One region of the Cellulosimicrobium sp. SL-1 genome, then DNA from elsewhere that is predicted to be linked to it. Evidence: riboswitches for the same ligand, from Rfam matches in the RefSeq annotation. Region 1 holds a riboswitch; each other region holds the start of a gene.
The links. A riboswitch is a leader RNA that binds a small molecule or an ion and turns the genes downstream of it on or off. The one in region 1 is predicted to bind thiamine pyrophosphate.
Positions count from the first base shown of each region.

Region 2: it holds a riboswitch for thiamine pyrophosphate, as region 1 does, so the genes downstream of both, GWJ10_RS14320 (TenA family protein) here and GWJ10_RS17550 (thiamine ABC transporter substrate-binding protein) in region 1, are expected to answer to the same signal.
Region 3: it holds a riboswitch for thiamine pyrophosphate, as region 1 does, so the genes downstream of both, GWJ10_RS12755 (ECF transporter S component) here and GWJ10_RS17550 (thiamine ABC transporter substrate-binding protein) in region 1, are expected to answer to the same signal.
Region 4: it holds a riboswitch for thiamine pyrophosphate, as region 1 does, so the genes downstream of both, thiO (glycine oxidase ThiO) here and GWJ10_RS17550 (thiamine ABC transporter substrate-binding protein) in region 1, are expected to answer to the same signal.

Region 1 covers NZ_JAACJC010000012.1:30,439-35,785, reverse strand. The annotation lists gene GWJ10_RS17560 (ABC transporter permease) at 1-383, opposite strand, end outside; gene GWJ10_RS17555 (ABC transporter ATP-binding protein) at 383-1,150, opposite strand; TPP riboswitch at 1,469-1,573, shown strand; gene GWJ10_RS17550 (thiamine ABC transporter substrate-binding protein) at 1,656-2,747, shown strand; gene GWJ10_RS17545 (iron ABC transporter permease) at 2,836-4,551, shown strand; gene GWJ10_RS17540 (ABC transporter ATP-binding protein) at 4,551-5,347, shown strand, end outside.
Region 2 covers NZ_JAACJC010000008.1:245,553-250,899, forward strand. The annotation lists gene GWJ10_RS14295 (hypothetical protein) at 1-70, shown strand, start outside; gene GWJ10_RS14300 (NAD(P)/FAD-dependent oxidoreductase) at 262-1,752, shown strand; tRNA gene GWJ10_RS14305 (tRNA-Leu) at 1,905-1,981, shown strand; gene GWJ10_RS14310 (VOC family protein) at 2,024-2,419, opposite strand; gene GWJ10_RS14315 (VOC family protein) at 2,504-3,430, opposite strand; TPP riboswitch at 3,517-3,645, shown strand; gene GWJ10_RS14320 (TenA family protein) at 3,636-4,388, shown strand; gene GWJ10_RS20025 (helix-turn-helix transcriptional regulator) at 4,501-4,983, shown strand; gene GWJ10_RS14330 (DUF6882 domain-containing protein) at 5,052-5,347, shown strand, end outside.
Region 3 covers NZ_JAACJC010000007.1:159,626-164,972, forward strand. The annotation lists gene GWJ10_RS12745 (energy-coupling factor transporter transmembrane component T) at 1-466, opposite strand, end outside; gene GWJ10_RS12750 (ABC transporter ATP-binding protein) at 463-2,277, opposite strand; gene GWJ10_RS12755 (ECF transporter S component) at 2,270-2,983, opposite strand; TPP riboswitch at 3,089-3,208, opposite strand; gene GWJ10_RS12760 (hypothetical protein) at 3,354-3,791, shown strand; gene GWJ10_RS12765 (Rv2578c family radical SAM protein) at 3,835-5,347, shown strand, end outside.
Region 4 covers NZ_JAACJC010000001.1:154,294-159,640, forward strand. The annotation lists gene GWJ10_RS00740 (thiazole synthase) at 1-614, opposite strand, end outside; gene thiS (sulfur carrier protein ThiS) at 624-857, opposite strand; gene thiO (glycine oxidase ThiO) at 863-2,137, opposite strand; TPP riboswitch at 2,127-2,229, opposite strand; gene thiE (thiamine phosphate synthase) at 2,274-2,987, shown strand; gene guaA (glutamine-hydrolyzing GMP synthase) at 3,030-4,643, shown strand; gene GWJ10_RS00765 (glycosyltransferase family 4 protein) at 4,648-5,347, opposite strand, start outside.

The DNA of each region.
Region 1 (5,347 bases):
ACGCCGATGCTTGGCGCCTGGCTGCCGAGGACCGCGGTCCCGTCCGCGCCCACGAGCACCGCGGGACCGCTCACCTCGGGGAGCGCGAGCGCGACGTCGTCGCGCGCGCCGAGGTCGTGCGCCAGGTCCGCCGGGACGAGGCTGCGCGCGCCGCCGACCTGGGCGGACGCCGACGTGAGCGCGTCCCCGGCGGGGGACGCGCCGCGCACGTACGCGTCCGCCTGGACCGACGAGGCGACGATGCCGTCGAACGTGGTCGCGAGCATCGCGCGCAGCGCGAACGTGCCGGTCACGAACGCGACGCCGATCGTCACGGCGAGGACCGAGAGGACGAGCTGCGCGCCGTGCGCGCGCACGCCGCGCAGCGCGATCCGGCCCATCATCAGGCGGCCGCCGTCGTCGGTGCCGGGGTGGCGTGCGCCGGTGACGGCGCGGCGGGCGTGAGGGAGCCCAGCGTGTCGAGGACCGCCTGCGGCGTGGGGTCGTGGAGCTCGGTCACGAGGCGGCCGTCCGCGAGGAAGAGCACCCGGTGGGCGTACGACGCGGCGGTCGGGTCGTGCGTGACCATCGCGACGGACTGGCCGAGGTCGTCCACGGACGCGCGCAGGAAGCCGAGGACCTCCGCGGCGGCGCGGGAGTCGAGGTTCCCCGTCGGCTCGTCCGCGAGCACGATCGCGGGACGCGACACGAGCGCCCGCGCGCACGCGACCCGCTGCTGCTGCCCGCCCGACAGCTCGGCGGGCCGATGCCCCAGCCGGGGGCGCAGGCCCACGGCGTCGACCACGCGGTCGAACCACTCCCGGTCGACGGGCCGCCGCGCGATCGCGAGCGGCAGCACGATGTTCTCCTCCGCCGTGAGCGTCGGCACGAGGTTGAACGACTGGAAGACGAACCCCAGGCGCGTCCGCCGCAGGCGCGTCAGCCGGCGCTCGCTCATGGCGGAGACGGTCTCTCCGTCGACGACGACGGTCCCCGCCGTGGGGGAGTCGAGCCCCGCGAGGCAGTGCAGGAGCGTCGACTTGCCCGAGCCGGACGGGCCCATGATCGCGGTCAGGCGCCCCCGCTCGAGGTCGACGTCCACGCCGTCGAGCGCACGCACCGCGGCCTCGCCGCGCCCGTACGTCTTCACCAGCCCGCGCGCGGTCGCGATCGCGGGTCGCGCAGCGCCCTGAGCGCCCTCAGCGCCCTCAGTGGGCGGGCCCTCGCGCGGGGTGCTCCGCTGTGCCGCACCTGTCGTCGTCACGTCCTCGTCCGTCCTCTCGTCGTGCCGCTGCGCGGGAGCGTCGTGGCTCGCCGGGCGGCGCCGTCCTGTGGTGGCCGCCGGGGCTCCCGGCGGCCGTACCGACCCTCCCGCGGCGCGCGTGCCCGCGGCATCGGGGGCGGGCCCCGAACCGCCCCTGGTCCGCGGTCGCCGGTGCTCAGGGTTCTCTCAGGGGAGTCTCCGGGTGAGGGGCCGGTGTAGGCTCGCGGTGAACGACAGGGGAGCTCCTGGAGGAGCTGAGAGTGCGGACCACCGCAGACCCTCGAACCTGATCCGGTTAGCACCGGTGGAGGAAGTCGGGAATCTCGATCACCTGCTCGCGCGGTCCGTCGCGCTCACCCGGCGCACGGCTCGTCGGGCCGGTGGACCCCTCCTGAACGTCCAGGGAGGACACATGCAGCACACGACCACCGTCGCCCGCCGCGGCCGGGCCCTCGCGACCGGCGTGGGCGCGACGCTCGCGCTCCTCGCCCTCGCGGCCTGCTCGGGTGGTGACGGCGCCGGGGGCGACGACGCGTCGTCGGGCATCGGGGGCACGGTCACGCTGGTGACCCACGACTCCTTCGCGGTGAGCGACGACGTGCTCGCCGCGTTCGAGGAGGAGAGCGGGCTCACCGTCGAGCAGGTCGCGCCCGGCGACGGGGGCGCGCTGGTCAACCAGCTGATCCTCACGAAGGACTCGCCCCTCGGCGACGTCGTGTTCGGGATCGACAACACCTTCGCGTCGCGCGCGATCGACGAGGGCGTCCTCGAGCCGTACACGCCCGCGGACGTCTCGGAGTCCGCCGCGTCGTACGCGGTCGGCGACGGCGGCGAGCTCACCGCCGTCGACCTCGGGGACGTGTGCGTCAACGTGGACCACGCGTGGTTCGCCGACGCGGGGATCCCCGAGCCCGTGACGCTGGAGGACCTGGCGAAGCCCGAGTACCGGGACCTCCTCGTCGTGACCAACCCCGCGACGTCGTCGCCGGGCCTCGCGTTCCTCCTCGCGACCGTCGGGGCGTTCGGCGAGGACGGCTGGGAGGACTACTGGGCGGACCTGCGCGCCAACGGCGTGAAGGTCGTCGACGGCTGGTCCGACGCGTACTACGTGGACTTCTCCGGCTCGGAGGGCGCGGGGCCGCGCCCGCTCGTGCTGTCGTACTCGACGTCGCCCGCGTTCACGCTCACCGAGGACGGCTCCGCGTCGACCACGGGCGCGCTGCTCGACACGTGCTTCCGCCAGGTCGAGTACGCGGGCGTGCTCGCGAACGCGAAGAACCCCGAGGGCGCACAGCAGCTCCTCGACTTCCTCGTGAGCGAGACGTTCCAGGCCGACGTCGCCGACCAGATGTACATGTACCCGGCCGACGACTCCGTCGCGCTGCCCGACGGCTGGGCCGAGTTCGCGCCGCTCGCCGACGAGCCCTTCGAGGTCGCGCCCGCCGACGTCGCGGCGCACCGCGACGAGTGGATCAAGGCATGGACGGCGACGGTCGTCGACTGACCCCCGGTCCCCCGGCGACCACGGCTCTACCTCGCGGGGTAGAGCCGTGGTCGCGCAGGGGAGAACCGTGGTTTCCCGAGGTAGAGCCGTGGTGAGGGGTCGGGCGGTCCGGCGGGGCGGCGTCGGGCGCGGGGTGCTGTGGGGTCTGGCGGCGGCGGTGCCGCTCGCGTTCCTCGGGGTGTTCTTCGCGTGGCCGGTCGTCACGCTCGTGGCGCGCGGGTTCGTCGGGGACGACGGCGGCCTCGACCTCTCGGGGTTCGCGGAGGTCTTCTCCGAGCCCCGCACGTGGCGGATCGTCGGCCTCACGCTCTGGCAGGCCGTGCTCGGCACGGCGCTGTCGCTGCTGCTCGGCGTGCCCGGCGCGTACGTGCTGTACCGGTGCCGGTTCCCCGGTCGGCGGGTCGTGCGCGCGCTCGTCACGGTGCCGTTCGTGCTCCCGACCGTCGTCGTCGGCGTCGCGTTCCGGTCGCTGCTCGTGCAGGGCGGCCCGCTCGGGTTCCTGCGGCTCGACGAGACGTTCGCCGCGATCGTCGTCGCGCTCGTGTTCTTCAACTACTCCGTCGTGGTGCGCACGGTCGGCGGGCTCTGGGAGCACCTCGACCCGCGCGCCGAGCAGGCGGCGCGCGCCCTCGGCGCGACGCCGTGGCGCGCGTTCCGCACCGTGACGCTCCCGGCGCTCACGCCCGCGATCGCGAGCGCCGCGTCGATCGTCTTCCTCTTCTGCGCGACGGCGTTCGGCGTCGTGCTCGTGCTCGGCGGCATCCGCTACGGGACGATCGAGACGGAGATCTGGATCCAGACCACGCAGTTCCTCGACCTGCGCACCGCCGCGGTGCTGTCGGTCGTGCAGCTCGTGGTCGTCGCGGCGGCGCTCACGGTCGCGAACCGCACGCGGGCCCGGCGCGAGCGCGCGCTCAACCTGTCGTCGTCGGCGTCGTCCGCCCACCCGCTCCGCCTGTGGCGCGACGGCCGCCCGACGGGCGACCTCGCGCCCGCAGCGCTCACCGCGGCCGTGGTCGCCGTGCTCGTCGGGCTGCCGCTCGGCACGCTCGTCGTGCGCTCGTTCCGCGTCCCGGGCGGCGGCTGGGGCCTCGACAACTACGCGAACCTCGGCACCACGGGCGGGCGCAACGCGCTGTCCGTCACCGTGTGGGAGGCGGCGGGCAACTCGCTGCGCACCGCCGCGCTCGCGACCGTGCTCGCCGTCGTGATCGGGGGTCTCGTGGCGCTCGTCGTGTCCCGGCGCCCGCGCTCGCGCGGCGGGCGGCGCGCGATCTCGGTGCTCGACTCGGTGTTCATGCTCCCGCTCGGGGTCTCCGCGGTGACGGTCGGCTTCGGCTTCCTCGTCACGCTCGACCGGCCGCTCGGCCTCGACGTCGACCTGCGCACGTCGGGGCTCCTCGTGCCGATCGCGCAGGCGGTCGTCGCGACCCCGCTCGTCGTGCGCACGGTCCTGCCGACGCTGCGCGCCATCGACCCGCGCCTGCGCGAGGCCGCCGCGACCCTCGGCGCCGCGCCCGGGCGCGTGTTCCGCACGGTCGACGGCCCGATCGCCGCGCGCTCGCTCGGCCTCGCCGTCGGGTTCGCGTTCGCCGTCTCGCTCGGGGAGTTCGGCGCGACGTCGTTCCTCGCCCGCCCGGACAGCGCGACCCTGCCGGTCGTGATCTTCCGGCTCATCGGGCGCCCGGGCGCCGAGAACTACGGCATGGCGCTCGCGGCGAGCGTCGTGCTCGCGCTGCTCACCGCGACCGTGATGCTGCTCGCCGAGCGGTTGCGCGGCGACCGACCCGGAGGAGAGTTCTGATGGTGCAGACCGACCCCGCCCCCGCGCGCGCGGGCACGCCGGAGCCGTCGCGCCCCGGCCCCGGCACCGGGGAGACCGCCGGGCTCGCGGTGCGCGACGTCGTCGTGCGGTACGGCGGGCGCGGCACCGGGGGAGCGCGCACGGACCCCGGCACGACGGCGGTCGCGGGCGTCACGCTCGACGTCGCGCCCGGCGAGGTGCTCGCCCTGCTCGGGCCGAGCGGCTGCGGCAAGTCGAGCCTGCTGCGCGCCGTCGCGGGGCTCGAGCCGGTCGCCGCGGGCTCCGTGGCGTGGGACGGCCGCGACCTCACGGGCGTCCCCGTGCACCGCCGCGGGTTCGGGCTCATGTTCCAGGAGGGCCAGCTCTTCCCGCACCGCGACGTCGCGGGCAACGTCGCCTACGGGATCGCGGGGCTGCCGCGCGCCGAGCGCGACGCGCGCGTGGCCGAGCTGCTCGACGTCGTCGGGCTCGCCGGGTACGAGCGGCGCGCGGTCGCGACGCTCAGCGGGGGCGAGCGCCAGCGCGTCGCGCTCGCGCGGTCGCTCGCGCCGCGCCCCCGCCTGCTCCTGCTCGACGAGCCCCTCTCCGCGCTCGACCGGGGGCTGCGCGAGCGCCTCGCGCTCGACCTGCGCGAGGCCCTGCGCGCCACCGGCACGACGGCCGTCTTCGTCACCCACGACCACGACGAGGCGTTCACCGTCGCCGACCGCGTCGCCGTCATGGACGCGGGCCGGCTCCTCCAGGTCGCGCCGCCCGAGGACCTCTGGCGCGCGCCCGGGTCGCGCCGCGTCGCGGA
Region 2 (5,347 bases), on a different contig from region 1:
GACCCCGCCCGCGGGCGGGGTGGCGCCCGCACCGACCGGCCCGACGCCCGTCGTCGGCGCGATCGGCTGACCGGCGGGCCCGGGGTGGTGCGCCCACGGCGGACGGCGGCGCACCACCCCGGTCCCGGCCCCTGCGGAATGTCGCCTGTGCCCGCGTGTGCCCGCCTCTGCCCCCGTCCGTCCGCGCGGCGTGGGGCGCGTCACGCTCGTCAGGCGGACGCTCCGGCTCGCCTGTGCCGCAACCGGTAATACTCTGGAACCATGCCTCAGAATGACCTGACCTCGGTCAGCCGTGCCCAGACCGCTTCGCCGCGGCCCCGCAAGGTGCCCCGCGTCGTCGTCCTCGGCGGCGGCTCCGTGGGTCTGTACGCCGCCCGCCGGCTGCGCAAGAAGCTCGGTCGCCGCGAGGCGGCGATCGTCGTCGTCGACCCGCGCCCGTACATGACGTACGCGCCGTTCCTCCCCGAGGCGGCCGCGGGCTCGATCGACGGCCGCGACGTCGTCGCGCCGCACCGCCGTGCGCTCAAGGGCGTCGACGTGCTCCAGGGCAAGGTCGTCTCGATCGACCACACGGACCGCCGCGTGACGATCCACCCGGAGGAGGGCGACGACTACTCGGTCACGTACGACCACCTGATCGTCGGCCTCGGCTCGGTGTCGCGCACGCTGCCCATCCCGGGCCTTGCGGAGAACGCGATCGGCTTCAAGAACGTGGAGGAGGCCATCGCGGTCCGCAACCACGTGCTCAACCGGATGGACGTCGCGTCGTCCACGTGGGACGAGAAGCTGCGTCGCCGCATGCTCACGTTCACGTTCGTCGGCGGCGGGTTCGCGGGCATCGAGGCGCTGGCCGAGATCGAGGACATGGCCCGCTACGCGACGCGCAACTACGCGACGATCGAGGAGAAGGACCTCCGCTTCGTCATGATCGAGGGCGCGGGCCGCATCCTGCCCGAGCTCAGCGAGCCCATGGCGCAGTACGCGCTCGACGAGCTGAAGAAGCGCGGCATCGAGTTCCACCTCAGCACGTTCCTGTCGTCGTGCGTGGACGGCCACGTCGTCACCTCGACCGGGGTCGAGTTCGACTCCGACACGATCGTGTGGACCGCGGGCGTCAAGGCGAACCCGGTCCTCAAGGAGTCGTCCGACCTCCCGGTCGACAAGCTGGGCCGCATCACCGTGCTGCCGACGCTCCAGGTCGCGGACGCCGACGGCAACGTCGTGCCGAACGCGTGGGCCGCGGGCGACTGCGCCGCCGTCCCGGACGTGCTGAACCCGGGCAAGTTCTGCCCGCCGAACGCGCAGCACGCCATCCGTGAGGCCACGCGCCTCGCCGACAACCTCGCGCTCGAGCTGCACAGCGAGCCGCCGGTCGAGTACCGCCACAAGAGCGTCGGTACGGTCGCGTCGCTCGGCCTGTACAAGGGCGTCGCGGAGCTGTTCGGCGTGTTCAAGCTCCGCGGGACGCTCGCGTGGCTCATGCACCGCAGCTACCACGTCATGGCGATGCCGACGGGGAACCGCAAGATCCGCATCTTCATCGGCTGGATCGGCCAGTTCCTCATGGGCCGCGAGCTCGTGTCGCTCGGCTCGCTGCACGACCCGCGCGCGGAGTTCCGCGCCGCGTCCGTCCCGCCCAAGAAGGACGGCGACCCGGTCAAGCAGACCGCGCAGGGCTCGGCGGCCGCGGCGGAGTCCGGTGCGGGCACCGTCGACGCCGACGACCGGACGCCGGCGGCGAAGGCCTCCTGAGGCCGCGGCCGGGCCCCCGGCCCGGCCGTCGTGCCCGACGACGAGGGGCGAGCCGCGCGTGCGGCTCGCCCCTCGTCGCGTCCGGGTCCGAGCGGGCGGCCGTCGTGGCGACGGGCCCGGGGAGCCCCGCGCGCGCGGTAGATTCGGCCCGCGCCCCCATGGCCCAACTGGCAGAGGCGGCCGGCTTAAACCCGGCGTGTTCCGGGTTCGAGTCCCGGTGGGGGCACCATGCCGACGGGCGGTCGGCTCCGAGGCGCCAGGGCTCCCCGGGCTAGGACAGCCCCGTCGGCCCCTCCGGCTCGGCCGGGGGAGCGGCCTCCTGGCCGAGGATCACGACGGTGCCGTCCGGGTCCTGCACGCGCGCGACGCGCTCGCCCCACGGCTGGTCCGCGGGCGGCTCCAGGACGGGCACGCCCGCGGCCGCGAGGTGCTCGACGGCGCGGTCGCAGTCGTCGACGTACACCCACAGCACGACGCGAGTGTCCGCCGGAGGCGGGTCGCCCTGCCCGAGGCCGAGCGGCGACCCGCCCACGCGCACGCTCACGTAGACGGGTGGGCCGTCGTCGGGGAACGCGTACTCGACCGTCCCGCGCAGCAGGTCGCGGTAGAAGCCGAGGGACCGGTCGAGGTCGGCCACGGTGAGGACGGGGAAGAGGCTGCGGAACACGGTCGCTCCTCGGTGCGCTCGGCGGGTCCTCCCATCGTGCGCCTCGTGCCCCGGGCGCGCGCCCCGTGCCCGGGGCGCCGCGCCTCAGCGCGCGAGCAGCTCCTCGGTCGTGGTGCCGGGGACGGACAGCGTCACGCGCGTGCCCCACGGGTCGTGCACGACGACGGAGCGGCCGTCGTCCGCGTGCTCCAGCCCGCGGGCGCGGAGGCGCGCGACGAGCGCGTCGAGGTCCTCGCGGCCCGGCACCGTGACGGCGACGTCGCCGAGCCCGAGGCTCGCGGCGCGGGGCCCGGCACCCGCGCTGTTCCACACGTTCATCGCGACGTGGTGGTGGTACCCGCCGGCGGACGCGAAGAGCGCCCCGCTGTACCCGGTGAGCGTCGCCTCGAAGCCGACGGCGTCGACGTAGAAGGCGTGGGCGGTCGCGACGTCGCCCACCTGGAGGTGCACGTGGCCGACGCGGCCCGCGAGCGAGGGGCCGGCGTCGAACGTCTCCTGGTCGAGGTGCGTGCGCAGGTAGGCGTTCGGGTCGAGGAACGTCGTCGTCATGAGGATCTGGCCGTGCTCGCGCACCCAGGTCTCGCGGGGGCGGTCGGTGTAGAGCTCGACGCCGTTGCCCTCGGGGTCGGTGAAGTAGAACGCCTCGCTGACGAGGTGGTCGCTCGACCCGACGAACGTGCCGCGGCGGTCCTGCGCGGCGCGGTAGACGGTCGCGGCGAGGCTCGGGCCGTCGTCGAACAGGAAGGCCGTGTGGAACAGGCCGGCCTGGCGCGGGTCGACGGGCGGGAGCCCGGGCGTGTGCACGAGGCGCAGCATGGGTGTGCGGCCGCGGCCCAGCACACGGTGCACCTCCGCGCCGCGCGACCGCTCCTCGAGCGGGGCGAGGGCGAACGCGCCTGTGTAGTACGAGGTCATGAGCTCGAGGTCGCCCACGCGCAGCGTGACGGCGTCCATGCTCGTGGACGGGGACAGGAGGCGGTCGGTCGGCGCGCCCGGCGTGCTCGTGGTCATGTCTACTCCAACTTGTTGTCGCTACAACTATATTCCCACACCGTGGCGAGGGCTCCCGCACCGGCGCCGTCCTTGCTAGGGTCGGCGCGAACCACGCGGGGCGTCCCGCCCGGGCCACGGCCCGGGCCGAGGGACTGAGACGAGCGGTACGGCCGCCCGGACCCGTCGAACCTGATCTCGCTAGCACGAGCGGAGGAACGTGGGCATGACGACGCCTGCTGCCATCACCCTGAACCCTGTCCTCGCGCACGACCCGACCGCGCTCGTCCGGCAGGAGGAGACCGGCTTCACCGCCGACCTCGCCCGCCGGTACGCGGACCTCTTCGAGACGTTCTACGACCACCCCTTCCTGGCCGGGCTGCGCGACGGCTCCGTCGAGCCCGCCGCGGTCCGCCACTACGTGGGCCAGGACCACCAGTACCTCACGGCCTACCTGCGCTGCTACGGCCTCGGCATGGCCCTCGCGCCCGACCGGTCGTGGGCGGCCTACTTCCACGACAAGGCCGGCTTCCTCCTCGACGACGAGTCGCACGCGCACCACGCGATGTGCGACTTCCTCGGCGTGACGTACGAGGAGGCGCAGACGCACCGCCTCGCGCCGAGCGCGCAGGCCTACGTGGACCACATGACGGCGGCCGGCCGCGACTCGCTCGGCGTGCTGCTCGCCGCGCTGCTCCCGTGCCCGTGGACCTACATCTGGTCCGCGCGGCGCTTCTGGCTCGGCGAGCGCGAGACGACGCCCGGCGCCCTCGGCGACGACCACCCGCTCGCGGGCTGGTGGCAGTTCTACGCGGCCGAGCGCACCGAGGACGTCCTCACGGACCTGCGCGCACGCCTCGACGCGCTCGCCGCGGACGCGGGCGAGGCGGAGCGCGCGCGCATGGAGCGCGCGTTCGAGCTGAGCTGCCGCCACGAGATCCGCTTCTGGCAGATGGCCTGGTCGCTCGAGCGCTGGTGACCCGTCCGGCCGGGCGCGCGGCCGGCTCGCGTCGTGCGCCCGGCCTTACGCCAGCAGCAGATACCCACCCGGGTGCCTCGGCACCCGGGTGGGCCGCGGGTAGCGTGAACGCATGGACGCGACGAGCGCGGTGCCGGGCACGCTGCCGGACGTGGTGCCGGACGGGGCGACGCCGAGCCCCCGCTCCCGGGCGGGCGGGCGGGCGGAGCCCCTCCTGCGCCACGTCATCGGGGGGATCCTGCGGCGGGCGCGGCTCGCGCAGGGGCGCACGCTCGTCGACGTCGCGGCCGCCGCGCGCGTCTCCACCGCCTACCTGTCCGAGGTGGAGCGCGGGCGCAAGGAGGCGTCGTCCGAGGTCCTCGCCGCCGTGTGCGGCGCCCTCGGCCTGCGCCTCGTCGATCTCGTCGCCCGCACGGGCGAGGAGCTGCGGCCGCTCGCGCCCGTCCGCGTGCTGTCCTCCGCGCGAGAGCGCGGTGCCCTCTCCGCGCCACGGCACGTCGCCCCGGCGGGCGAGCCCGTGCGGGACCTCCCCGTCGCCGAGACGCTCCGACGTCCGACCGCGCGCGCCGGCGACGTCCTGCTCCTCGCGGCCTGAGCGACGGTCCCCGTCGCACCGCGTGTCGTGCGGGGGCCGGGCGCGGTGCGCGCCGCTACCGTCGGTCCATGACGGAGCCGCAGACCGCGCACGGCACGGCAGCCCAGGACGTCCCGGCCCTCCAGGACCTCGTCGACGACGCCGCGTTCCTCTCCCACGAGCACCAGCTCCACCTGACGGACCTCCACGGCGACGACGCCTGGGCCGCCGACCTGACCACCGGGGTCTTCACCTTCACCGCGCCCGACGGCGGGACCGCGACGTGCCGCCTTCAGTTCCTCGGCACGGCCGCGCCCGGGCCGGGCACGTGGATGTGGGCGTGGCAGAACGTCAACGGCTTCCCCGACGCCGTGCTCACCGCCGC
Region 3 (5,347 bases), on a different contig from region 1:
GCTCGACGAGCAGCCGGTGGGCCGCGAGCACCGCGTACGTCCACGTCAGGGGCAGCCGCCCGTGCTGGTGGAGGCTCGTCATGAGGTGCACCGGGTCGGTCGTCACCGCGACCGTGAGCGAGAGGGCGCCGACGAGCAGCGTGCGCACGGCGAGCCCGGCGCCGATCGTCAGGCCGTCGGAGCCGACGGTGACCGGGCCCAGGTCGACCGGGTCGCCGCCGGGCCGGGTGGCGACGTTGACGACCAGCAGGCTCGTCGCGAACACGAGGAAGGGCACGTGCGCCAGGGCGAGCGTGCGCACGGGGACGCGTCCCGCGACCAGCAGCGCCGCGATCGTGAGCACCCACCCGATCGCGGGGGTGTACGGGTCGGTGACGAGCAGCGCACCCGTCGACACGACGAGGACGGTCGCGAGCTTGACCGTCGGGTTCCAGCGCCCGAGGGGCGTGCTGTGCGGAGCGGTCACGGGGCGACCTCCGCGAGGGCTGCGGGCGCGGTCTCTGCGGGGTCGGCTGCGACGGCGCCGACGGTGGCGTCGAGCGCCCGGACGAGCGCGCCCGGGTCCACGCCGTGGCGGCGGCCCGTGCGGGCCCACCACGCGAGCAGGGGAGGACGGCGCAGGCGGGCGCGCCGGCACAGCGCGTCGTCGGCCAGCACGGTGGCGGGCGGCCCCAGCGCCACGAGCCGGCCGCCGACGACGACGGCGACACGGTCGGCGAGGGCCGCGACGAGCGCGAGGTCGTGCGTGACGACGACCACCGCGCCGCCCGCGTCGGCGCGCTCGCGCAGCGCGTGGGCGACGGCGTCCGCCTGGGCGCGGTCAAGCCCCGACGTGGGCTCGTCGGCGAGGAGGACGGGCGGGTCGAGCACCGTCGCCGTCGCGAGGGAAAGGCGCCGCTGCTCGCCGCCGGAGAGCCGGTACGGGTTCGCGTCGGCGAGGTGCGCGAGGGCGAACGCGTCCAGGGTGCGCGCGACGCGTCCGTCGACGCCGTCGAGCCGCGCGAGCCGGGCCGACCAGGCGACCTCGTCGCGGACCGTGCGCGCGAGGAGCTGGTGCTCCGGGTCCTGGAACACCATCGCGACGGGCGCACCGGGCGCCGTCGTGATCTCGCCCGTGGTCCGTTCGAGTCCCGCCAGCCCGCGTAGGAGGGTCGACTTGCCGCCGCCGTTCGGCCCCACCACCGCGAGCACCTCACCCGCGTGCACGTCGAGGTCGACGTCGCGCACCACCGGCGTCTCGTCCCGCCCGCGCCGCCGGTGGCCTGCCGCGGCACGGTCCACCGCGAGGCGTCGGGCACGCAGGGCGACCGGGCCGGCGTCCGCGGCGCGGGGGTCGACGGTGCGGGGGGCGGCGCGCGCGAGGTCGACGAGCCAGGCGTCGGTCGCGGGCGCGCCGAGCGTGCCCGGGGCTCCTGCCTGCCGGAGCCGGACGTCGAGCGGCAGCCAGCACCCGAGCGCGGCGAGCGTGGCGGCGTGCGCGCGCAGGACGGCGGTCGTGGGGCCGTGCGCGACGACGCGGCCGGTGTCGTCGAGCACGAGCGTCGCGGCCGGGAGGGTCCCGACGTCGTCGAGGCGGTGCTCGACGAGCACGACCGACCGGCCGGGGGTGTCGGGCGCGTCCCGTCCGGGCGCCCGGACGAGCCCGCCCACGAGCGTCCCGACCTCGTGCGCCGCGGCCGGGTCGAGGAACGCCGTCGGCTCGTCGAGGACCACGAGCTCGGGGTCGGCGACGAGCGCCGCCGCGAGGGCGACGCGCTGCGCCTCGCCCCCCGACAGCGCGTGGGTCGGCCGGTCGTGCAGATGGTCCGCGCCGACGGCGGCGAGCGCGGCGGTCGCGCGGGCGTCCATCGTGCGCGGGTCCGCCGCCCGGTTCTCGAGCGCGAACCGCAGCTCGTCGTCGACGCGGGCGAGACAGAGCTGGTCGCCCGGCCGCTGCTGGACGAGGCCGACGCGCGCGGCGAGCGCCGCCGGGGTCGTGTCGCGCGGGTCGACGCCCGTCACGCGCAGGTCGCCCGTGACCGACCCCGGGAGCGTGTGGGGCACGACGCCGACGAGCGCACGCAGCAGCGTGGACTTCCCGCAGCCCGAGGGGCCGAGCACGAGCAGCCCGGTGCCCGCGGGGACGGTGAGCGTGAGGTCGTCGAGCACGCGCGTGCCGTCGTGGCCCACGGTGACGGTCAGACCGGCGGCGGCGACGGCGTCGGGCACGTCGCAGGGCATGTCGCCGGGCACGGCGTCCGGCGTGACGTCCGGTGCGGCGGTCGGTGCCTCAGCCACGGCGGTCGGCCCCGATCGCGAAGGCGTCGAGCGCGCCGGTGCGGGCGAGGGCGTCGCCGAGGAGGCGCGCCGCGATCCCGCACAGCACGACGCACGAGACGACCTGCACGCCGAGCCGGAGCATCGCGTAGTCCTGCCCGAGCCAGCCGAACCGGACCGCGTTGAACGCGTACGTGACGAGCGCCGCGCTGACGCCCGACGCGACGAAGACCCACCAGCCGTAGCGGCGGTACCGGGTGAGGGCGAAGGGGATCTCGGCCCCAACGCCCTGGACGAGCCCGACGAGGACGAGCAGCGGGCCGGCGGGCGACGCGAGGAAGACCACCTCGACGAGCGCCGCGAGCGTCTCGGTGAGGATGCCGACGCCCGGCTTGCGCACGATGTACGTCGCGAGGGGGCCGACGACGATCCACGCGCCCGCGAGCACGTTGGCGGCGAGGTCCGCGAGCGGTCCCATGGCGAGCTGGAGCGGGGCCCAGAGCTGCACGAACGCCCAGTAGACGAACCCGAACACGACCCCCAGCACGGCGACGAGGACCGTCTCGTGGAGGGTGAGGCCGCGGCGACGGGCACGGCTCGGGGGAGCGGCGACGGCCTCGTGGAGACCAGGGGCGGGCCGCGCACCGTCGGGCACGCCGTCGGGCGTGGCGCCGGGTGTGGGGGTGGGCGGGGTCGCCCGGGGCGGTGTGGTGCGGGGCTCGGTCATGCGGTTCCCTCCGTCGGGCCCCCGGGGCGAGGGGTGCACGACGGCGCGCCACCGCCGCCCCCGCGCGGACGGCACGCGCGGGGCGCGGGCACGAGCGCGCAGGGGACGGTGACGTCGGCCCTGCTCCCTTCGCTGGTACGAACCAGATCAGGTTCCACGGGTCTGCAGGGGGGACGGGTGTCCGGCCTGCACTCTCAGCGCTCGTGCGCTCCCCGGGGGCGTTCGGCCCGACCCTAGGGCCTGGACGGCCGCCGGACAATCCCGGCGTCTCACCCACCGGGACGCCCGGCAGCCGTGAGAAGGTGACGGCGACGAGGCGCCCGCGCGGACCCGGGTACGGGCTCCGACCACGAGGAACGAGGCAGTGCGCATGACCCGAGACAACGACCCCGCCGCGGTCGCAGAGCTGGACCGCCTCGACGAGGCCGTGCGGAGCGCGCCCGCGGGCGACACGTCGGCGCAGATCGCGCTGTGGCGGCAGACGGTGCGCCTCGGCACGTGGTTCTTCATCGCGCGGGGGTCCGAGGACCAGCCTCGTCCGTACGCCGTCGCTGCGGACCAGGGGCCCATGATCTGCCTCTACAGCAGCGCCGCGCGCGCGGACGAGGCGGCCCGGGCGCTCGGTCTGGCGGACGACGAGACAGGCTCCGTGCCGCTGCTCGGGGTACCCGTGCCGGCGGCGATCGACTACGTCGCGTCCTTCGGCGCGGCCGGGGTCGTCGGTGTCGCGCTGGACCACCCGCGCATCGGCCACCACATCCCCCTCGGGAACCTGGCGCTGCTCAAGGCGTGGTCCGCCGACGGCTGACCCGCCCTTGACAGCGCGTTCGAACGTTTGTTCGAATAGCGCGATGCGGTGGGACGGACAGGCGCTCGGCGCGGACGACGGCGCGCTCCCCGGGCTGGAGCGGGTCGGCCTCGTCCGCAGCGTGCGCACGCCCGAGTTCGCGGGCATCACGTTCCACGAGGTCACGGCCAAGAGCGCGCTGTCCAAGGTGCCGGCGATGTCGCGCATGCCGTTCCGCTGGACCGTCAACCCGTACCGCGGGTGCAGCCACGCGTGCTCCTACTGCCTCGCGCCCGCCACGCCCGTGCTGCTGGCCGACGGCACGCAACGGCCGATCGGCGAGCTGCGTGTCGGCGACGAGATCGTCGGCACCGCTCCGCACGGCGCGTACCGGCGCTACGTGCGCACCCGGGTGCTCGACCGCTGGACCACCCGCAAGCGCGCCTACCGCGTGACCCTCGCCGACGGCACGCGCCTCGTCGCGAGCGGCGACCACCGGTTCCTCACCGAGCGCGGGTGGCGGCACGTCGTCGGCGGCACCGGGCACCGCGCCCGCCTGGCGCTCGGCGACGTGCTCGTCGGGCCGGGCGCCGCGGCGCTCGCGGACGGGCGGCCCGTCCTCGACGGCCAGGGCGTCACCGGCGGCGAGGCACTACGCGTCGACTCCCTGGAAGCACTCGACGGGCCGGGGGAGACGACGGCGCTGGTCGACATCACGACCGGCACGCGTGACTTCGTCGCCGCGGGGGTCGTGAGCCACAACTGTTTCGCCCGCCCCACGCACGAGTACCTCGACCTCGACGCGGGCGAGGACTTCGACCGGGAGGTCGTGGTCAAGGTCAACGTCGACGACGTGCTGCGCGCCGAGCTCGCCCGCCCGTCCTGGGCGCGCGAGGCCGTCGCGCTCGGCACCAACACCGACCCGTACCAGCGCGCCGAGGGTCGCTACCGCCTCATGCCCGGCATCATCGACGCGCTCGCCGGGTCGGGCACGCCGCTGTCCGTGCTGACCAAGGGCACGCTCCTGCGCCGCGACCTGCCGCTGCTCGTCGACGCAGCCTCGCGCGTCGAGGTCGGGATCGGCGTGTCCCTCGCGCTCCTGGACCCCGAGCTCCAGGCGAGCGTCGAGCCCGGCACGCCCTCGCCGCGCGCGCGGCTCGACCTCGTCCGCACGGTCCGGGAGGCCGGTCTGCCGTGCGGCGTCATGGTCGCCCCGGTGCTGCCGTGGCTCACCGACTCGACCCGCGCGCTCACCGACCTGCTCGACGCCGTCAAGGACGCGGGCGCGACGGGCGTCACGGTGCTGCCGCTGCACCTCAAGCCCGGCACTCGCGAGTGGTACATGGGCTGGCTCGCGCGCGAGCACCCGCGCCTCGTCCCCGGGTACGAGCGCGTGTACGCCCGCGGCACGTACGCCTCGACGGCGTACCGGTCCTGGCTGTGGGACCGGGTGCGGCCGATGCTCGAGGCACGCGGGTTCGGGGTCGCGGGCCACCGCGGCCCCGCGGGCGTCGAGGGCCGGTTCCGCCGCGGCGAACCCGGCGACCGGCACCGCCGGCCAGGGCCGCCGACGGACG
Region 4 (5,347 bases), on a different contig from region 1:
TCGAGGATGACGGGCACCCGGGCCGCGGCGGCGATCGCCTCGATGTTGCGCGGGTTGAGGATGCCGAGCCCCGTGCCGATGGGTGCCCCGAGGGGCATGACGGCGGCGCAGCCGACGTCCTCCAGCCGGCGCGCGAGGATCGGGTCGTCGTTCGTGTAGGGCAGCACGACGAACCCGTCGCGCACGAGCTGGTCGGCCGCCTCGACGAGGCCGACCGGGTCGGGCAGGAGGGTCACGTCGTCGGCGATCACCTCGAGCTTGACCCACTCGGTGCCGCACGCCTCGCGCGCGAGGTGCGCGGTGAGGACGGCCTCCCGCACGGAGAAGCATCCGGCGGTGTTGGGCAGCGCGCGGATGCCGAGGCGGGCGAGCAGCGCCCAGATCCCCGCGTCGGGGCTCGCGTCCCCGCCGGCGCGGACGGCGACGCGTCGCATCGCGACGGTCGTCAGGGCGGTGCCCGACGCGACGAGCGCGTCCTCGAGCGTGAGCAGGTTCGCGGCCCCGCCGGTGCCCATGACGAGGCGCGACCCGATCGGGGTGCCGGCGACGACGAGCGGGTCGTCGGCGTCGGCCGGGCCGCTCGCGGTGGCGGGGGAGACGTCGGTCGTGGTCATGGGTCCTCCTCAGCCGCCCTGGACGGCGGTGACGATCTCGATGCGGTCCCCGGGCGCGACGACGGTCGTCGCCCAGGCGCCGCGCGGCACGACGGCGTCCCCGACGGCCACCGCGACGCCCTGCGGCGTGCCGTCGGCGACGTAGGCGGGGACGAGCGCGGCGACGAGCCGCTCCAGGTCGACGTCGCCGTCGAGCGGGTACGGCTCGCCGTTGACGAGCGCGGTGGGTGCGGGTGCGGTCACGGGTCTCACCTCGGTGTCGTGGCGGTGCGGGCGAAGCGGTCGGTCCGGGCGGTGGCGAGGGCGGTCGCGACGTCGTCCCTGGGCTCGGTCCCGCCCAGGCCGGAGAGCCCGCCGAGCCCGGCGACGACGGCGTCGGCCGTGAGCGGGGCGAGCAGGATGCCGTTGCGGCCGTGGCCCGTCGCGAGGTGCAGCCCCGGGACGTCCGTCGGCCCGACGAGCGGGAGGTTGTCCGGGGTCGCGGGACGCCCCCGCGGCGTCACCTCGACCAGCGCGGCCTCGTCGATCCCCGGCAGGAGGGCGCGCGCGTCCCGCAGGAGCGCGAAGACCCCGCCGGCGGTGGCGCGGCGGTCGTCCGGGTTCTCCTCGGTGGTCGCCCCGACGACGACCTCCCGGTGACCCGCGCGCGGCCCCGCCGGCTCGGCGTCGCGCGGCACGACGTACACCGGCCGGCCCTGCACGAGCCCGCGCACGACGTGCTCCAGCGCGAGGTCCGGGCCGGCGTCGAGCCGCAGCGTCTGACCCTTCACCGGGCGCGTGGGCACGACGACGCCCGGCACGTCCGCGAGGAGGGCGCCCGACTGCCAGCCCGCCGCGACGACGACCGCACCCGCGCGGTGGAGCCGGCCGGCGTCGTCGTGCACGCCGACCACGCGCCCGGCATCGAGCACGAGCCGGGTCGCGGACGCGCGGACGACGCGCGCCCCGGTGGCCGAGCCCGCACCCGCGGCGTCGCGCCCGCCGACCGCCGAGAGCAGCGCGGCGTGCGTCGCGCGCGGGTCGACCGCGTGGTCCGCGGGGGCCCACGCCGCCCCGGCGACGCGCGGGCCAAGGTACGGCTCGCGGCGGCGCGCGTCGGCGACGGTGAGCTCGTGCGACGCGAGACCGTGCGCGGCGTGCAGCGCGAGGACGCGGCGGAGCAGCGCGAGGTCGTCCGCGTCGTAGGCGAGGGTGAGCGTCCCGGCGGTCCGCAGCCCGACGTCCGCCCCCGTCGCCGCGCGCAGGTCCGCGGCGAACGCCGGCCACGCCGCGGCGGCCGCGAGGTGGAGCCGCAGGGCGGCCTCCTCCCCGAAGTCGGCCTCGGTCACCGGCGCCAGCATCCCCGCGGCGGCATGCGTCGCGCCCGCGCCCGGCGCCGGGTCGAGCACCGTGACGGTCAGGCTCGCGCGCGCCGCGCGCCACGCGACGGCGAGACCCACGATCCCGCCCCCCGCGACGACGATGTCACGCGCGCCGTCGGGCACGACGGAGCCACCCGCGGACGGGTGGACGGACAGGCTCATGTGCGCTCCCTTCGCTGGCATGACCCAGATCAGGTTCGACGGTCGGCGGCGACGCCCTCTCAGCCCCGTGCGGGGCTCCCGTGCTGTCGGCCACAGTACCTCCTGCCGTGGGCCAGCCGAGGTTAGGCTCCTGCGGGTGAGCTCCGAGACCTCCACCACCCCGGCCTCTCCCGCCCCGTCGGCGGCGGACGCCGCACGCGCCCGGCTCGCCGACGCGCGGCTCTACCTCTGCACGGACGCGCGCGAGGAGCGCGGCGACCTCGAGGACTTCCTGCGGGCGGCGCTCGCGGGCGGGGTGGACGTCGTGCAGCTCCGCGACAAGACGCTCGACGTCGCGCGGGAGCTCGAGCTCCAGGAGCTCGTCGCGCGCGTCGCGACGGAGCACGGCGCGCTGTGGGCCGTGAACGACCGGGCGGACGTGGCGTCGGTCACGGGCGCGCCGGTCGTGCACATGGGCCAGGGCGACCTGCCGGTCCCGGCCGTGCGGGCGCTGCTCGGCGCGGGGCCCGTGCTCGGCCGGTCCACGCACTCGGCCGCGCAGGCGGCCGCGGCGGAGGCCGACCCGGCGGTGGACTACTTCTGCGTGGGCCCGCTGTGGGCGACCCCGACGAAGCCGGGGCGGGCCGCCGTCGGCCTGGACCTGCTGCGCGACGTCGCGGCGACCCGGCCCGCGACGCCGTGGTTCGCGATCGGCGGGATCGACGCGGACCGGCTCGACGCGGTCCTCGACGCGGGCGCGACCCGGATCGTGGTGGTGCGCGCGATCACGGCGGCGAGCGACCCGGAGGCGGCCGCCCGCGCCCTGCGCGAGCGCGTCGCGGCGCGCGCCGAGGTGCGCACCGACGCCTGAGACGCGGGACGAGCCCCGCCGCACGGCGACTATCCTGGACGGGTGACGTCACCCGCCACCGCTCCCGACACCCCCACCACCGCCGAGGTGGCCTCGACCCCGCGGCCCGTGCTCGTCGTCGACTTCGGCGCCCAGTACGCGCAGCTCATCGCGCGCCGCGTGCGCGAGGCCAAGGTCTACTCCGAGATCGTGCCGCACACCTTCACGGTCGAGCAGATGCTCGCCAAGGACCCAGCCGCGATCATCCTCTCGGGCGGTCCCTCGTCCGTGTACGCCACGGGTGCCCCGTTCGTCGACCCGGCGCTGTTCGAGGCCGGCGTGCCCGTCATGGGCATCTGCTACGGCTTCCAGGCCATGGCGAAGGCCCTCGGCGGCGAGGTCGCCCAGACGGGCCTGCGCGAGTACGGCGGCACCGAGGTCGAGGTGTGCGCCGCGGGCGTGCTGCTCGACGGCACGCCGCAGAACCAGACCACGTGGATGAGCCACGGCGACGCCGTGCACCGCGCGCCCGAGGGCTTCGAGGTCCTCGCGACGTCGTCGGGCTCGCCGGTCGCCGCGTTCGAGGACCGCGAGCGTCGCCTCTACGGCGTGCAGTGGCACCCGGAGGTCAAGCACTCCGCGCACGGCCAGACGGTGCTGGAGCACTTCCTGTACGACGGCGCGGGCCTGGCCCCGGACTGGACGCCCGGCAACGTCATCGCGGACCAGGTCGCGGCGATCCGCGCCCAGGTCGGCGACGCGCGCGTCATCTGCGCCCTCTCGGGCGGCGTGGACTCCGCCGTCGCCGCGGCGCTCGTGCAGCGCGCGGTGGGCGACCAGCTCACGTGCGTGCACGTCGACCACGGGCTGATGCGCGCGGGCGAGGTCGAGCAGATCGAGCGCGACTTCGTCGCGGCGACGGGCGTCAACCTCGTGATCCGCGACGAGAAGGAGCGGTTCCTCACCGCGCTCGCCGGGCACAGCGACCCGGAGACCAAGCGCAAGATCATCGGTCGCGAGTTCATCCGCGTGTTCGAGGACGCGGCGCGCCAGATCGTCGAGGACGCGGGCGAGCACGGCGCCGAGGTGAAGTTCCTCGTGCAGGGCACGCTCTACCCGGACGTCGTCGAGTCCGGCGGCGGCGAGGGCGCGGCGAACATCAAGAGCCACCACAACGTGGGCGGCCTGCCCGACGACCTGCAGTTCTCGCTCGTCGAGCCGCTGCGCACCCTGTTCAAGGACGAGGTCCGCGCGGTCGGCCGCGAGCTCGGCGTGCCCGAGGAGATCGTCGCGCGGCAGCCGTTCCCGGGCCCCGGGCTGGGCATCCGCATCGTCGGCGAGGTCACGGCGGACCGCCTCGAGACGCTGCGCGCCGCCGACGCGATCGCGCGCGAGGAGCTCACGAAGGCCGGCCTCGACCAGGAGATCTGGCAGTGCCCGGTCGTGCTGCTCGCCGACGTCCGCTCGGTCGGCGTCCAGGGCGACGGCCGCACCTACGGCCACCCGATCGTGCTGCGCCCCGTCTCGTCCGAGGACGCGATGACGGCCGACTGGACGCGCCTGCCCTACGACGTGCTGTCCGTCATCTCGACGCGCATCACCAACGAGGTCTCCGAGGTCAACCGCGTCGTGCTCGACGTGACGAGCAAGCCCCCGGGCACCATCGAGTGGGAGTGACCCCCTAGCGGGACGGGCGGGCCCGACGATCCACGGCGATCGTCGCGGCCCGTTCGTATGCCCGCTCCACGTCGGCGAGCACGCGCGGCCAGCCCGCCGACGACGGCACGTCCCGGTTGTGGGCGACGATCCGGTCGAGCAGGCCGTCCTCGGTCGCGAGGCGTACGAGCGCGTCGGCGAGGCCCGCGTCGTCGTCGGCCACGAGCGCGTCGACGCCGTCGGTGAGGCGCTCCGCGACGCCCGACTGCGAGCGCGTGAGCACCGCCAGCCCGGCGGCCTGGCCCTCGAGCGCGGCGATGCCGAACGCCTCCTCGACGGCGGGCGCGGCGAACACGTCGGCGCGCGCGTAGAGCCGCTGGAGGCCTGTCGCGTCGAGGCGGCCGGGGAGCGACACGACCGACCCCAGCCCGTGCTCGGTGACGAAGCGCCGCGCGTCGGCCAGCTCGGGGCCGTCCCCGGCGAGCGTCACGTGCAGCGCCCCCTCGGGGAGGCGCGCGACGGCGTCGCGCACGACCTCGAGGAACGGCAGCACGCGCTTGCGGGGCGCGAACCGCGTCGCGGCCACGACGTGGACGGCCGAGCCCTCCATGCGGTCGGCGCGCTCGGTGCGCGGGACGCGCCACGCGTCGAGGTCGAGGCCGTTGTGCAGCACCACGACCTCGCCGTGGTCGCCGACGATGCGGCGCAGGGGAGCGGCGGTCAGC